DNA from 2 places in the Leucobacter sp. UCMA 4100 genome. Region 2 is predicted to be linked to the other one. Evidence: riboswitches for the same ligand, from Rfam matches in the RefSeq annotation. Region 2 holds a riboswitch; the other holds the start of a gene.
What was found. A riboswitch is a leader RNA that binds a small molecule or an ion and turns the genes downstream of it on or off. The one in region 2 is predicted to bind glycine.
Positions count from the first base shown of each region.

Region 1: it holds a riboswitch for glycine, as region 2 does, so the genes downstream of both, gcvP (aminomethyl-transferring glycine dehydrogenase) here and gcvP (aminomethyl-transferring glycine dehydrogenase) in region 2, are expected to answer to the same signal.

Region 1 is NZ_JAFEUS010000002.1:1,325,594-1,333,527, reverse strand. Features, by position in the region: gene JSO19_RS06300 (HAD family hydrolase) at 1-142, opposite strand, end outside; gene JSO19_RS06295 (GntR family transcriptional regulator) at 333-1,067, shown strand; gene JSO19_RS06290 (MFS transporter) at 1,190-2,614, shown strand; gene JSO19_RS06285 (amino acid permease) at 2,775-4,331, shown strand; glycine riboswitch at 4,475-4,568, shown strand; glycine riboswitch at 4,570-4,693, shown strand; gene gcvP (aminomethyl-transferring glycine dehydrogenase) at 4,737-7,601, shown strand; gene gcvH (glycine cleavage system protein GcvH) at 7,670-7,934, shown strand, end outside.
Region 2 is NZ_JAFEUS010000002.1:815,313-823,246, reverse strand. Features, by position in the region: gene JSO19_RS04060 (Sir2 family NAD-dependent protein deacetylase) at 1-743, opposite strand, end outside; gene JSO19_RS04055 (alanine/glycine:cation symporter family protein) at 847-2,364, opposite strand; gene kynA (tryptophan 2,3-dioxygenase) at 2,668-3,525, shown strand; gene JSO19_RS04045 (amidohydrolase family protein) at 3,529-4,368, shown strand; glycine riboswitch at 4,418-4,512, shown strand; glycine riboswitch at 4,513-4,612, shown strand; gene gcvP (aminomethyl-transferring glycine dehydrogenase) at 4,655-7,501, shown strand; gene gcvT (glycine cleavage system aminomethyltransferase GcvT) at 7,532-7,934, shown strand, end outside.

The sequences.
Region 1 (7,934 bases), 510 kb from region 2:
CAAGCTCGCGGTCGGAGATTTCGCAGACGAGCTCGGCGAGTACTTCTTCGTCATCAGAGAGGGTGCCGTTGAAGTCGAGCAGGAGCGCTTTTGCGCGGCTCACGAGGTCTTTAACGCTAGGAATTACTGCGGTTTCGGTCACTTGATTACTCCTAATGGTATAGTTAATTGAACCAAATGATGCTTCGACCCTGAATCATCATTTGCTCAGAAGTATGTCATAAAGACTTGCTTTATTGTATTTTTTGCGAAATTATGTACCCCAATCTCATATCAACTCAGCCCGAGTGAAAAAGATAAAGGTACATATATCTAAACCATTTGGAGATGTTTTGCCTCACTTACACGATGAATTGCAGCGACGCATTGAAGAGCTGCGCGCCCACGGCGAGTTCAAGCTGCCCGCAGAACGAGAACTCGCTGAAGAGCTGGGCGTTGCGAGGGGTACGTTGCGCAAGGCCCTCGCCGAGCTGGTTGATCAGGGACTCATTGAGCTCAAGCAGGGGCGGGGCGGCGGTGCCTTCGTGAGAGACGTTGGGCAGCCGCAACTCGCGCAGCCGTTCGGAAACCCGCCCTTCGTGGTGACCCGCACACTCAATCAGGTGATTGGCGTGCCCGAGTTTCTCACCGACCAGGGCTATACCCCGGGAACCCGCATCATCAATGCCGAGGAGCGCCCTGCGCTGCCAGAGCAGCGAGAGGCGCTGGGGCTTGGCGAACGAGGCATGGTGATTGTGCTGCGCAGGCTGAGGCTCGCCAACGGCGTGCCCCTGTCGCTCGAAGAGATGGTGCTGAAAGCAGAGCTCTTCCCGAACTTTCTGCAGCGCGACCTGACCTCGGTGTATGGCCTCATGCGTGAAGAGTACGGGGTTCACGTGAACAAGGCAGAGGAAGCCATCGCTGTGAAGGCGGCGACTCCTGCGGCGGCGTACCACCTCGATATTGCGGTTGGGAGCCCGCTGTTTGATCTTGACCGGGTTGCCTATGACAGCTCGGGACAGCCGGTTGAGATCTCGCGAGATCTCTTTCGGGCCGACCTCATGCGTATGACGGTCGCGACGGGGTAGGGCCACACACTGTGGTGTGACACCAGCCGCCCTGCCGCGTCTGTCAATGGCTCACCGGGTCGTGAGGCAGAAGCTTGGCCGCCAGGTTTTGGCGGTGACGAAGAGATGCAAAGGAGCGTCTAATGGATGAAAAGCAGGGGCGTGCGGTCAACGCCAAGGTGCAAGAACATGAGGCCGGCCCGCCAGAGCTCGAGCCGGTCAACCCCTGGTCTGGGGTGATGCCCGCAGCGGGAGGCGGGAAAACCAAGCGACAGGTGCTGAGGGCGTGGCAAACCCGCGTTTTCATGGTGTCCTGGCTCGCCTACGCGGCCTTCTACTTTCCCCGCAACGCCTTCTCGGCTGCCAAGGTTGGCATTCTCGAAGAGGGGTTGATGCCGAGAGAGGCCCTGGGGCTTCTCGACACCGCGTACCTCGTCGCCTATGCGGTTGGTCAGTTCGTCTGGGGCGCGGTCGCTGAGCGTTACGGCACGAGGGTCGTCGTCGCCGGCGGCATGGTGCTCGCGACAATCGCGGCGTTGTTCATGGGCATTGTCCCTGCGCTGTGGCTCTTTGTTCCGCTCATGGTCGTGCAGGGGCTCGGCCAGTCGACGGGCTGGGCGGCGCTCAGCAAGAACATCGCCTCGTTCTTCACGATCAGCGCCCGCGGCCGAGCCATGGGCTTCTTCTCGACGAGCTACGCGTTCGGCGGTCTCGTGGCTGTTCCCGTCATGGGATGGGTCGCTTACTCGGTCTTCGACTCGTGGCGCTGGGCCTTTTTTACGGGCGCTGCGGTCATGGCTGTCGTGCTCGTCATCTTCCTCATCTTCCAGCGCAACAGCACCGAAGAGCTGGGCCTGCCGGGCATTGATGAAGATCTCGCGAAGTTCGATGAGCCCTACACGGGCAAGGGCATTCGTGGCGCGGGCAAGAGCCCCGTTCCCGTGGTGAAGCCAGAGAACAAGTTCAAGCTTGCCGACCTCATGGCCGCGGTGCGTCACGACCCGATGGTGCTGCGCCTCGGCATCGTCTACTTCATGCTGAAGCCCGCAAGGTACGCCGTACTGCTGTGGGGTCCCGTGCTCGTCATCGACGCCATTCCCGGCATCGATGCGTTCACCGCGGTCATGGTGCCCATCACCTTCGGTATCGCGGGTGTCGCAGCCCCGATCGCGATTGGCTGGGCATCTGACACCTTCTTCGGTGCCCGTCGCATCCCGCCAACGGTGCTCTCGCTTGCACTGCTCGTGGTCACCCTCATGATCTGGCAGCCCGTGGCGAACACCGGCTCGATCTGGGCCGTGGCGATCTTGCTCGGCGCCGTTGGCTTCTTCGCGTACAGTGCTGATGCCATGGTTTCGGGGGTTGCCGCGGTTGACTTTGGCACGAGCAAGTATGCCGCGGGTGCCGCTGGTTTCATCAACGGCTGCGGCTCCATCGGCGCGATTCTCGGCGGCCTGCTGCCGGGCTTTTTCTCGACCGTGACCGTGTTCTACGTGTTCGCGGCAACCGCCGCATTTGCGGCTCTGCTCATTGTTCCCTCGTGGAATAAGCGCCCCGAAGCGGCATAGCCTCGTCCGGTGCAACTGGCAGGCGAGCAAATCTTAAAGGTAGCTTTTCTCTACCAATAGGGGCTAAGCTTGCCAATTGCAACCGCACCCCTCCCGCGGCCCACGACATCTTCGGGGCCGCGGGAGGGCTATCACAACGGAGTGAAATACAGAGGAAGCAATGGCAAAAGACACTTTGAAGGTCTCGGGTGTGACGTACACAACCGCTGACACGGGTTATTTTGAGAAACGGAGCCTGAAGCGCTCGGCTGGCATTTGGGGGCTTTGGGGCCTCGCTGTCGGCGCGGTGATCTCGGGTAACTTCTCAGGCTGGAACTTCGGCATCGAAGCAGCCGGTTTCGGGGGCATGCTCATCGCCTTCGCGATCCTGGTCGTGATGTATTACGGCCTCGTATTCTCGATTGGTGAGATGGCGGCAGCGATGCCGCACACCGGTGGGGCATACTCCTTTGGCCGCGCGGCCATGGGGCCATGGGGCGGGTTCGTGACCGGCCTCGCAGAGTCAATTGAGTACGTCGCGACGAACGCCGTGATCGTGTACTTCTCGGCCGGCTACGCGAACGGTGTGACCGAGGGGCTCATGGGCTTCTCGCTGCCGACGTGGGTGTGGTGGATCATTTTGTACACCATCTTTGTCGCGCTCAACACGGCCGGCACCTCGATCTCGCTGAAGTTCGCGGTGACGGTCTCGTTCGTGTCGATCGGCGTCATCCTGCTCTTCGGCGTCATGGCGCTCGTGAGCGGCGCTGCGAGCTGGGGCAACCTCTTCGACATCGTTCCCGATCCGGGCCAGACGGCCTTCCTGCCACACGGCGTGCTGCCGATCCTCTTCGCGCTTCCCTTCGCGATGTGGCTGTTCCTCGGCATCGAAGAGCTGCCGCTCGCGGCCGAAGAATCGCACAACCCCGTGCGCGATATCCCGCGCGCAGGTCTCTGGGCACGCGGCACCCTCATCTTCACGGGCCTTGTCGTACTCTTCCTCAACACCGCCGTGCTCGGTGCCGAGAAGACCGGCGGCGCTGGCGAGCCACTGCTCGATGGTTTCCGCACCATTCTTGGTGACGACCTCGCGTGGGTTGCTGGCCTCCTGGCGCTCTTCGCGCTCTTCGGTCTGCTCGCCTCGCTGCAGGGCATCATGTTTGCCTACGGTCGCAACCTGTACTCGCTCTCACGCGCCGGGTACTACCCGAAGTTCCTCTCGCTGACCGGCAAGCGCCAGACGCCGTGGGTCGCGCTCATCGCGGGTGCCCTCATCGGCCTCACCGCGCTCATCGTCGTCGAGGTGACGGGTGGCGAAGATGGTGTTGGCGGCGCGGTCGTGCTCAACATCGCCGTGTGGGGGGCCGTGCTCGCGTACTTCATGCAGATGCTCTCGTTCATCATTCTGCGCAAGAAGTACCCCAAGGCATCACGCCCCTACAAGAGCCCCTGGGGCATGTTTGGCGCCTACGCGGCTGCTGTCATCTCGGCCCTGATCTTCCTGGGCTTCCTGCTCAATGAGTCGTTTAGGCCGGCGATCGTCGCGATCGTGATCGTTTACGTCATCGGTCTCATCATCTTCGGCGTCTACACCCGCCACCGCCTGATTCTCTCGCCTGAAGAGGAGTACGCGGTCTCGGGCGGCCTGCACGGCGACCCTCAAACCGAGGGTTACGGCGGCCAGGTTGAAGAAGAGCTGCTTGCAATGGACGGGGTCGATGGGCCAGAGTTGAAATAGCATTGCACAAGGCTAGGCCGCGCGTTGCACGTGAAACACCTCACGTGCGGCGCGCGGCTCCTGCCCCGACATCGTTGTGGGGCGGATCATCGCGACACTGCCTGCCGTGCGGTGCTCGATGCGCACAAATGAATATCGGCTATCAAGTTGTAGCGGGAGAGTTCGGGGTGACCCGACGCCGTAGGAGCAAAATCCCTCCCCGGGAAATCTCTCAGGCTCACGTACCGCTACAGCGTGGCAACTCTGGAAAACACCGACCGGAATGACCCGGTCGCTTACCGAAGGTGCAACGGCCCGCAGACGTACTTTGCTGTACCGGCGCGGCGCCCGAATCTCTCAGGTCCCATAACAGAGCGGGGAGGATCGTTTCCTATTCGCGCCTTCGGGCCTACGAAAGAGATCCTCTTGAACACGCAACCGATTGAACGTTCCTTCGCTGATCGCCATATTGGCGTGAACACCCCTGCCGACCTCGCCACGATGCTTGAGCGGGTTGGTTACGAGAGCGCCTCTGCGCTCGCCGACGCGGCGGTGCCGCCCGAGATACGCATGCCGCACGCGCTCGATCTCGCCGGGCCCCGCAGTGAGGCAGAAATTCTCAGTGACCTGAAGGGCTTTGCGGCCCAGAACACGGTCATGACACAAATGATCGGCCAGGGTTTTTACGACACCCACACACCCCCGGTCATTCTGCGCAACGTGCTTGAGAGCCCCGCCTGGTACACGGCCTACACGCCGTATCAGCCGGAGATCTCGCAGGGTCGGCTCGAGGCGCTGCTCAATTTCCAGACGATGGTTGCCGACCTCACCGGTCTCGACGTGGCCAACGCTTCGATGCTCGACGAATCATCGGCCGCAGCCGAAGCCGTGCTGCTCATGCGCCGCGCGAGCAAAGCGGGCTCGGGGGCAAAAGCGGTTGTCGACCGCAACGTGTTTCCGCAAACCCTCGCGGTCATTAAAGGCCGTGCCGCGGCGCTCGAAATTGAGATTGAGGTCGCCGACCTCTCGCTTGGGCTGCCTGCGGGCGAGGTGTTTGGGGTCGTGCTGCAGCAGCCGGGCAATGACGGCTCGGTGAGTGACCACCGTGCGATTATCGCCGAGGCGAAGCGCCAGGGTGCCATGGTTACGGTAATTACCGACCTGCTTGCGCTGACGCTCATTGAGTCACCGGGCGAGCAGGGTGCCGACGTCGCCGTCGGGAACACGCAGCGCTTTGGCGTTCCGCTCTTCTTCGGCGGGCCGCACGCCGCGTTCATGGCGATTCGTGCGGGGCTTGAGCGGTCGCTGCCAGGCCGTCTCGTCGGGGTCTCGCAGGATGCTGCGGGGAGGCCCGCCTATCGTCTCGCGCTGCAGACGCGCGAGCAGCACATTCGTCGTGAGAAGGCGACGAGCAATATCTGCACGGCGCAGGCGCTCTTGGCCGTGACCGCGTCTATGTATGCCGTGTATCACGGCCCCGCGGGCCTCAAGGCGATTGCCGAGCGGGCTCACGCTCACGCGCGAACGATTGCGGCGAGCCTCTCGGCCGCGGGAATCTCGCTCGCCTCGGGGTCGTTCTTCGACACTGTTGTGGCGAGCATTCCTGGGCGGGCCGACGAGGTTATTGCCGCGGCCGCCGCATCGGGCATCAACCTGCGCCGCATCGACGAAGACACCGTGGGGGTTTCGACCGACGAGACCACCACGGGCGAGCACGTCGAGGCGGTCGTTCGAGCCTTTGGAACCGCCGCGAGCGAGTCGGCACGCGCGGGCGACTACGGGTTCAACAGCCTGCTCGTTCGCACGAGCCGGTACCTCGAGCACCCGATCTTCCACTCGGTTCGCTCCGAGACGCAGATGCTGCGGTACTTGCGCAGGCTCTCCGATCGCGACCTCGCGCTCGACCGCACGATGATTCCGCTCGGCTCCTGCACCATGAAGCTCAACTCGACCGCCGAGATGGAGTCGATTTCGTGGCCAGAGTTCGCTGGCATTCACCCGTACGTTCCGGCGGATCAGAGCGCCGGCTGGCGTGCGCTCATCGCCGATCTCGAGTCGAGGCTGCGCGCGATCACCGGTTACGCCGGGGTGTCGATTCAGCCAAACTCGGGGGCTCAGGGTGAGTACGCGGGCCTCAACGCGATCAGCATGTATCACCGCGCGAATGGGCAAGAACAGCGCAATATCTGCCTCATCCCGGCCTCCGCGCACGGCACGAATGCTGCCTCGGCCGTGCTCGCTGGTATGCGGGTCGTCGTGGTGAAAAACACCGATGCCGGAACGATCGACATGCACGACCTGCGAGCGAAGGTCGCCTCGCACCGTGACGAGCTCTCGGCCATCATGATCACCTACCCCTCGACGTACGGACTCTACGACACCGATGTGCGTGAGGTCTGCGACCTCGTGCACGAGGCCGGCGGGCAGGTGTACATCGACGGCGCCAACATGAATGCGCTCGTTGGCCTCGCGCAGCCCGGCAAGTTCGGCGGCGACGTTTCGCACCTGAACCTGCACAAGACCTTCGCGATTCCCCACGGTGGTGGCGGCCCGGGCGTTGGCCCGATCTGCGTGGCAGAGCACCTGCTGCCCTACCTGCCGAGCGACCCGACGGGTACCTTCTCGGTGAGCGAGGGCGTTCCGGTCGTCGCGACGCTATTCGGATCGGCAGGGGTCTTGCCGATCTCGTACAGCTACATCGCAATGATGGGCGGCGAGGGCCTCACGCAGGCGACGAAGATTGCGCTGCTGAGCGCGAACTACGTGGCCGCTCGGCTTGACGAATACTTCCCAGTGCTGTTTCGCGGCAACGCGGGGCTCGTCGCACACGAGTGCATTCTCGACTTGCGGCAGCTCACCGAGCAGTCGGGGGTCACGGCCGAAGACGTCGCGAAGCGGCTCATCGACTTCGGGTTTCACGCCCCGACGCTCGCCTTCCCAGTGCCGGGAACGCTCATGGTTGAGCCCACCGAGTCAGAAGACCTCGAAGAGATCGAGCGTTTTATCGAGGCCATGATTGCCATTCGTGGCGAGATCGACGACGTGATCGCGGGCAAGATCGCGCTCGATCGTTCGCCGCTTCGCCTCGCTCCCCACTCGGCAGAGACGGCGCTCGCCGACGAGTGGAACCGCGACTACCCGCGTAGCCAGGGAGTGTTTCCTGTCGCGCGGCTGCGCACCGACAAGTACTTCGCGCCGGTTGACCGCATCGACGGGGCATTCGGCGACCGAAACCTTGTGTGCTCATGCCCAGCCCCCGAGGCCTTCGAGCAGCCCGAAGCGGGCGAGTGACGCGGGCGCTGTGCGCCCAGCATGAGACACCAGACCACACCACACGAAAGATAAAGGAAACACAGAGAATGAGCACAGTGCAGTTAGGGCTGAGATATTCAGCCGAACACGAGTGGGTCAACGATGAGACCCCAACCGTTGTTGGCATTACTCAGGTCGCGGCCGACGCGCTCGGCGAGATCGTCTACGTCGAACTCCCCGAGGTCGGCGATACCGTCACCTCGGGCGAAGTGATGGGCGAGGTCGAGTCGACGAAGTCGGTCTCAGACCTCTTCAGCCCGGTCACGGGCGAGGTCGTTGCGGTGAATGAGACCGTCACCGACGACCCCACCC
Region 2 (7,934 bases):
GCGGTCGGGCCACGGTTGATGACGATGAGGGGTACGCCGCGCTGCTCGGCAATGCGAACGAGGCGAATGCCCGTGTTGACCGCCAGCGATGAGCCGATGACGGCGAGAGCCCCCGCGCGTTCGACGAGATCGGCTGCGGCGGTAAAAACGGGCTTCGGCACGGTCTCGCCGAAATACACGACCTCGGGGCGCAGCACCCCGGTGCAGATGGGGCAGACCGGCACCGTGAGGTGCTCGATCCCGGTCACCTGAGCGTCACCGTCGGGCGCGATCTCGGCGGCTTCTTGGGACTCCACGTACCCCGGGTTCGCCTGCTCAAACCAGTCGATGACGGCGGCTCGCGAGAAGCGGCCCGTGCACGAGGTGCAACGAATGGAAGCGCCACTGCCGTGCAACTCGACAAGGTGCTTCGTGCCTGCGTCGCGGTGCAACCCGTCGACGTTCTGCGTGATGACCCCCTCGGCGTAGCCCTGCGCCTCGAGGGCTGCGAGCGCGAAGTGGCCGGGGTTTGGCGAGACATTCCAGCCGCGCCTCGCGTTCACGCTCGCCCCTGCCCAAAAGCGCTTGCGGTACAGCGGGTCATTCATGAACTCGGCGATGTTCATGGGTGTGCGGGGCGGGGTACCAGCGCCGCGGTAGTCGGGAATGCCCGAGTCGGTGCTGATGCCCGCGCCGGTGAGGATCGCGACGGGGCGCGAGTCTGTTATCACCTGGGCAAGTGTGGCGATCGTTGCTGGCTGCATGGCAGAAACCTTACAACTGTGGCGAGAAGAAAGACTGTGAGGGATGCTGAGACAGGTGTGGGGCGACCAGCGAACTGGCCACCCCACACCTCAGCCCGCGAGCTTAGCTCGGGATTACCGCGTTTCGTTTCGTATTGAGGTACGTTTCCTTGCGCGATTCAAGGGCGATCTCTTGCGTGTTCCACTCGAGGTACGCAGGATCGTTCTTGAAGTGCTCGGCGACCTGATCTGCGGTGGCCGTGAGCTTCGGGTCGAACTTGATGTACGCCTTCGTCTCACGGGCGATGAGACCCGAGAGAATGAGTAGACCGATCAAGTTCGGAATGGCCATGAGGCCGTTCATGACGTCTGAGAATGACCAGACAACCTCGAGCTGCGTGGTCGCGCCAATGAACACGACGGCAGAGAAGATGATACGGAAGGGAATCGTAGCTTTACGGCCGAAGATGCGCACTGCGTTTCGTTCGCCGTAGTACGACCAACCGAGAATCGTCGAGTAAGCGAACATGATGACGCCAATGGTGACGATCCAGTGGCCCCACTCGCCCGGGAGACCGTGCGAGAATGCCTCGCCGGTCATGAGCGCCTTCGAGATTTGCTCTCCGGTGTCAGGATCGACCATGCTCCAGGTGCCGGTCGTGATGATCACAAGGCCGGTCATGGTGACCACGATGATGGTGTCGATGAAGGTCTGCGTCATCGAGACGAGGCCCTGGCGTACAGGGTGGCTCGTCTGTGCCGAGGCCGCGGCGATTGCAGCCGACCCCATGCCCGACTCGTTCGAGAAGATACCGCGGGCAAAGCCGTACTGAATAGCAATGATGAAGACTGACCCGAGGAAGCCGCCAGTTGCGGCCGTTCCGGTGAAGGCTTCTGAGAAGATCTGGCCGAAAGCGGCAGGAACATCGCCGACATTGACGAAGAGGATGTAGAGGGCGGCGACCACGTAGAGCAGGATCATGATGGGAACGAAGCCGGCGGTCACCTTGCCGATTGACTTAATGCCGCCAACGAGTACGAGCCCGGTGAGCACGGCGAGCACGATGCCAACCCAGAAGGGGTCAACGCCGAATGAGCGCTCTGCGTTTTCAGCGATCGCATTAGCCTGGGTCATGTTGCCGATACCGAAGCAGGCGAGCACCGTGAAGATGGTGAAGGCCCAAGCAAGAATCTTGCCGACGGGGCCCTTGATGCCCTTCTGGAGGTAATACTGTGGGCCGCCGTTGCGCTCGCCATGTTCATCGGCCGAGCGGTAACGCACGCCGAGAAACGCCTCTGCGTACTTCGAGGCCATGCCGAGCAGGCCGGTCACCCACATCCAGAAGAGGGCGCCTGGGCCGCCAATGCCGATTGCGCCGGCCACGCCCACGATGTTGCCCACGCCTACGGTTGCGGCGAGAGCGGTTGTGAGCGCCTGGAACTGGCTAATGTCACCCTTCGCGCCGGCATCTCGGCGCTTGATGATGCCGAGGTTTAGGGCAGCGCCCAAGCGAATAAACTGGAGGCCTCCGAGTCGAATTGTGAGGTAGAGGCCTGTGAGAAAGAGGAGGGGAATCAGAACAAAGGGTCCCCAGATGACAGAGCTTGCGCTGTCAAGAAATCCCTGAATGGTATCGAGCACGGTGTGTTACCTATGGTCTTTCGCGTCGTTGCGGAACAAACATGTTGTGCGTTGTGTGAGACCAGGAAGTCCTCACTACTTCGCCAAATATATTCGGTTCTTGACGCGTGTCAACCGGCTCACAATAGCTCTGAGGAGTGGGGTGAGCTGCGGGATCCGCATAAAATCAAGGCGAACGCAGTGAGGGGTCCCGCAACAGGTGTCGAAATGATACCCAAAAGAGACATTTCGTCGCCCACGCTCTGACAATTTGCGAGTGGGTCGAGTAGATTACCGAGTGGCCGAGAAGGCGAAAGGACCGCTATGAGTGTCGAAAAGAATACCCGCAAGCTTGAAGAAGGCATCGTCACCGATCTGCGTGACAAGATGACATACGGCTCGTACCTTGGGCTCGATGCGCTCCTTTCAGCGCAGCACCCCGTGAGTAGCCCTGAGCACCACGACGAACTCCTGTTCATCATTCAGCACCAGACCTCTGAGCTGTGGCTCAAGCTCATTCTGCACGAACTGCGGGCCTCGCGGGAATTCTTGAAGAGCGACAACCTGCGCTCGGCGCTCAAGCCGCTCGCGAGGGTGAAGCACATTCAAGAGGTGCTCATTCAGCAGTGGTCGGTGCTCGCGACGCTCACGCCTTCTGAGTACGCAGAGTTTCGCGACTCGCTCGGCAACTCGTCGGGCTTTCAGTCGGTGCAGTACCGCGCGATTGAGTTTGCGCTCGGCAACAAGAACGCGAAGATGCTCAGGGTGTTCGAGGCCGAGCCAGAGAACCATGCCTTGCTCGCCGCCGAGCTTGCCGCGCCAACGCTCTACGACGAGTTCTTGCGGTACCTCAGCCGTCGCGGCTTGCCCGTGCCGAGCGAGATTCTCGAGCGTGACGTGACCGAGGCGTATGAGCACAACGACGGGCTCGTTGACGTATTTCGCACGATCTATGAGAACCACGAAGAGCACTGGGATCTGTATGAGGCGTGCGAAGAGCTCGTCGACATTGAAGACAACTTCCAGTTTTGGCGCTTCAGGCACCTGCGCGTTGTGACCCGCACGATCGGCATGAAGACGGGAACGGGCGGATCATCGGGCGTCGATTTCTTGCAGCGCGCACTGAGCCTCACCTTCTTTCCCGAGCTGTTTGCCGTTCGCACCGAGGTCGGTAAAGGGTAGCTCGTGGGCGCTGAGGGTTTTAACACCGGCGGGTTTCGCGATTGGCACGTGCACCTCGAGCTCATGCGGCCCGAGCCCTCGCCCGTCACGCGCGTGCTCGATCTCGGCTCGAACGTTGAGCGGCTGCGCGGCATTGCTGACGGACTGAGGGGAGTCACGGTGTCGTATGCCGGCGCTTTCATTACCGCGCCCGGCGGCTACCCCTCTGACCGTTCGTGGGCCGGCCCCGGCAGCGTGATCGAGGTCGATGGGGCAGCGGCCGCACGCGAGGCCGCGCTCAGTATGCGTGAGGCTGGGGCGAGCGTGTTCAAGGTCGCGATGAATAGCGTCGCTGGGCCGGCGGCTTCGAGCGACGTCGTGCGCGCCGTCGTTGCGGCCGCGGCGGGGCTTCCGGTGGTCGCGCACGCCGAGGGGCCCGGTGAGGCGCAGCGGGCACGGGAGTGCGGTGCGACGATGCTCGCCCACACGCCGTTTACCGAGCGTCTCGATGACGCCGAGATCGCGGCGCAGGCCGAACATGTGGTGTGGATCTCGACGCTCGATATTCATGGCTGGGGAACCCCCGACGACGAGTTTGGCATCGCGGTCGATAACCTTCGACGCTTTCACCGCGCGGGTGGGGTGGTGCGCTACGGCACTGATATGGGCAACGGGCCGACGGTCGCGGGGTTCAACACCCGTGAGATCGCGGCTCTTGCCGAGTGCGGGCTCTCTCGCGCCGAGATTCTTGCGACGCTTACGCCCGCGGCACCCGCGCAGGGCGGCCCGGTCGTCTTCGTGCCGGGCTCGCCGGAGCGCCCCGACGTTGCCGCGGCTGTGCTCGTTGATACGGCTGCGCATTGATTGTCGTCGCGAGGTGGTACTATGAATGCCATATGTGAATATCGGCCAATACGCCCTCGCGGGAGAGCCCACACGATTGAGTGTGGCGCCGTAGGAGCAACTCCTCCCCGAGAATCTCTCAGGCACCCGTACCGCGGGGCGTGGCAACTCTGGAAAGCGAGGTAGGGCGCAAGCTCTGCCTCCACCGACGGTGCAATGGCGCGCAAGCGCCGGAATCTCTCAGGTCTGCAACAGAGTGGGGAGGGTACCTGTAGTTGTTGTGCCCAACCCCTGTGAGGAACCCTCAATGAGCATCACCGCCGATCCAACCCACTTCGCCAACCGTCACACCGGCGTGCACGGTGCCGACGCCGAGCACCTGCTGAGCGTCGTTGGCTACGAAACCCTTGACGCCCTGGTCGACACCGCTGTTCCGCGCGATATTCGCATGGATAACGCGCTGCAGCTGCCCTCGGGCCGCACCGAGCCCGAGATTCTCTCAGACCTGCGCGCCTTCGCCTCGCAGAACGTGCTCAAGACCCAGATGATCGGGCAGGGGTTCTACGACACCCACACGCCCCCCGTCATTCTGCGCAACGTGCTCGAGAGCCCCTCGTGGTACACGGCGTACACGCCATACCAGCCTGAGATTTCACAGGGCCGTCTCGAGGCGCTGCTCAACTTCCAGACGATGGTGAGCGATCTCACTGGCCTGCCCATCGCGAATGCCTCGATGCTCGACGAATCGTCGGCCGCGGCTGAGGCCGTGCTGCTCATGCGCCGTGCGAACAAGGCGAAGGCAACCGCGAAGACGGTGCTCGACGCCAACATCTTCCCGCAGACCCTCGAGGTGATTCGCGGCCGCGCTGAGGCGCTTGACTTCGAGATCGAGATCGTCGATCTGGCCCAGGGCCTTCCCGAGGGCGAGATCTCGGGCATCGTGCTGCAGCAGCCCGGGAACGATGGCAGTGTTGCGGATCACGCCGGCATCATCGCCGAGGCGAAAGAACGCGGCGCGATGGTCACCGTGATCGCCGACCTGCTCTCGCTCACGCTCATCACCTCGCCTGGCGAGCAGGGCGCCGACGTCGCCGTCGGCAACACCCAGCGCTTTGGCGTTCCACTCTTCTTCGGTGGCCCGCACGCCGCCTACCTCGCGGTGCGCGACGGGCTGACCCGCTCGATGCCTGGCCGCCTCGTCGGTGTCTCATACGACTCGGCCGGTGACGTCGCGTACCGCCTCGCGCTGCAGACGCGCGAGCAGCACATTCGCCGCGAGAAGGCGACGAGCAACATTTGCACCGCGCAGGCATTGCTCGCGATCACCGCGTCAATGTATGCCGTGTACCACGGCCCGCGGGGGCTCAAAGCCATCGCAGAGCGTGCGCACGCACACGCCCGCACGATCGCCGCGTCACTCACGGCTGCCGGCTTCGAACTCGCCTCGACCGAGTTCTTCGACACCGTGCTCGTGAAGGCTCCAGGTAAGGCCGCAGAGTTCGTGCGTGCCGCAGAGGTTGCGGGCGTCAACCTGCGCCTCGTGAACGACGACACCGTCGGCATCTCGACCGACGAGACCACGACGCCAGAACACGTCGACACCGTCGTGCGCGTCTTCGGCGCGAGCCCGGCAGCGGCCGTCGCCGCCGGTGACTACGGCTTCGCGGCTGCCCTCGTGCGCGAGAGCGAATACCTCACGCACCCGATCTTCAACACGGTCAACTCAGAGACGCAGATGATGCGCTACCTGCGCCGCCTCGCAGACCGCGACCTCGCGCTCGACCGCACGATGATTCCTCTCGGTTCGTGCACCATGAAACTCAACTCGGCCGCCGAGATGGAGTCGATTTCCTGGCCAGAGTTCGCCGGGATTCACCCGTACGTTCCGGCGGATCAGAGCGCCGGCTGGCGTGCGCTCATCGCCGACCTCGAGGCGCGCCTCATCGAGATCACGGGCTACGACGCCCTCTCGATTCAGCCGAACTCGGGAGCAACGGGTGAGTTTGCAGGGTTGCTCGCGATCCGCCGCTATCACCAGTCGAACGGTGAGACGCAGCGCGACGTGTGCGTCATTCCCGCCTCGGCGCACGGCACGAACGCGGCCTCGGCTGTGCTCGCAGGCATGCGCGTCGTCGTGGTGAAGAACACCGAGACGGGGCTCATCGACATTGCCGATCTCGACGCCAAGATCGAGAAGCACCGCGACGAGCTCGCCGCCATCATGATCACCTACCCCTCGACGTACGGGCTCTACGACGCCGACGTGCGTGAGGTGTGCGAGAAGGTGCACGCCGCCGGCGGCCAGGTGTACATCGACGGCGCCAACATGAACGCGCTCGTTGGCCTCGCGCAGCCCGGCAAGTTCGGTGGCGACGTTTCGCACCTGAACCTGCACAAGACCTTCGCGATTCCCCACGGAGGCGGTGGCCCGGGTGTTGGCCCGATCGGTGTTGCTGAGCACCTCGCGCCCTTCCTGCCCGGCGACCCGACCGGCCGCGTGAGCACCCCCGGTGGCACGCCGATCGTCGCGACCCTCTTCGGCTCGGCCGGCGTTCTCCCGATCTCGTACGCCTACATCGCCATGATGGGCGGCGAGGGGCTCACCCACGCGACCAAGACCGCGATTCTCAACGCAAACTACATTTCGAAGCGCCTCGGCGATTCCTTCCCGGTGCTCTTCACGGGCAACGAGGGCCTCGTCGCGCACGAGTGCATTCTCGACCTTCGCGAGCTCACCGCCCAGTCGGGCGTGACCGCTGAAGACGTCGCGAAGCGCCTCATCGACTTCGGTTTTCACGCGCCCACCCTCGCGTTCCCGGTTGCGGGCACGCTCATGGTTGAGCCGACCGAGTCAGAGAGCATTCCCGAGATGGATCGCTTCATCGAGGCGATGATCACCATTCGCGGCGAGATCGACCAGGTCATCGCGGGCGACTTCACGGTTGACGAGTCGCCGCTGCGCCTCGCACCGCACACCGCGAAGGCTGTCGTGACCTCTGAGTGGGATCGCAAGTACACGCGCGAACAGGCCGCCTTCCCGGTCGACTCGCTTCGCGTTGACAAGTACTTCGCTCCGGTTGGCCGCATCGACGGCGCGCACGGCGACCGCAACCTCGTTTGCAGCTGCCCCGCACCCGAAGCGTTTGAAAGCTAGGCCAAAGACGGCCCGAAAGGAATCAAGACTATGACGTTGAAAAACACTCCGCTGCACGCGACACACGAGGCGCTCGGCGCACACTTCACCGATTTCGGTGGATGGGACATGCCCCTGCGCTATGCCTCCGAGCTCGACGAGCACCGTGCTGTGCGCGAGGCCGCGGGCATCTTCGACCTCTCGCACATGGGCGAGATCTGGGTCGATGGCCCCGATGCAGCACGCTTCTTGAACACCGCCTTCGCCGGCAACTTCGCAGTGACGGCTGTTGGTCGCGCGAAGTACTCGCTCATGCTGCAAGAAGACGGCGGCATCATCGACGACCTCATCGTGTACCGCATGGGTGAGGAGCGCTACCTCGTCGTGCCGAACGCGGGCAACGCTCCCGTGGTCTCGTCTGAGCTTACGGCGCGTGCTGAAGGCTTCGACGTAA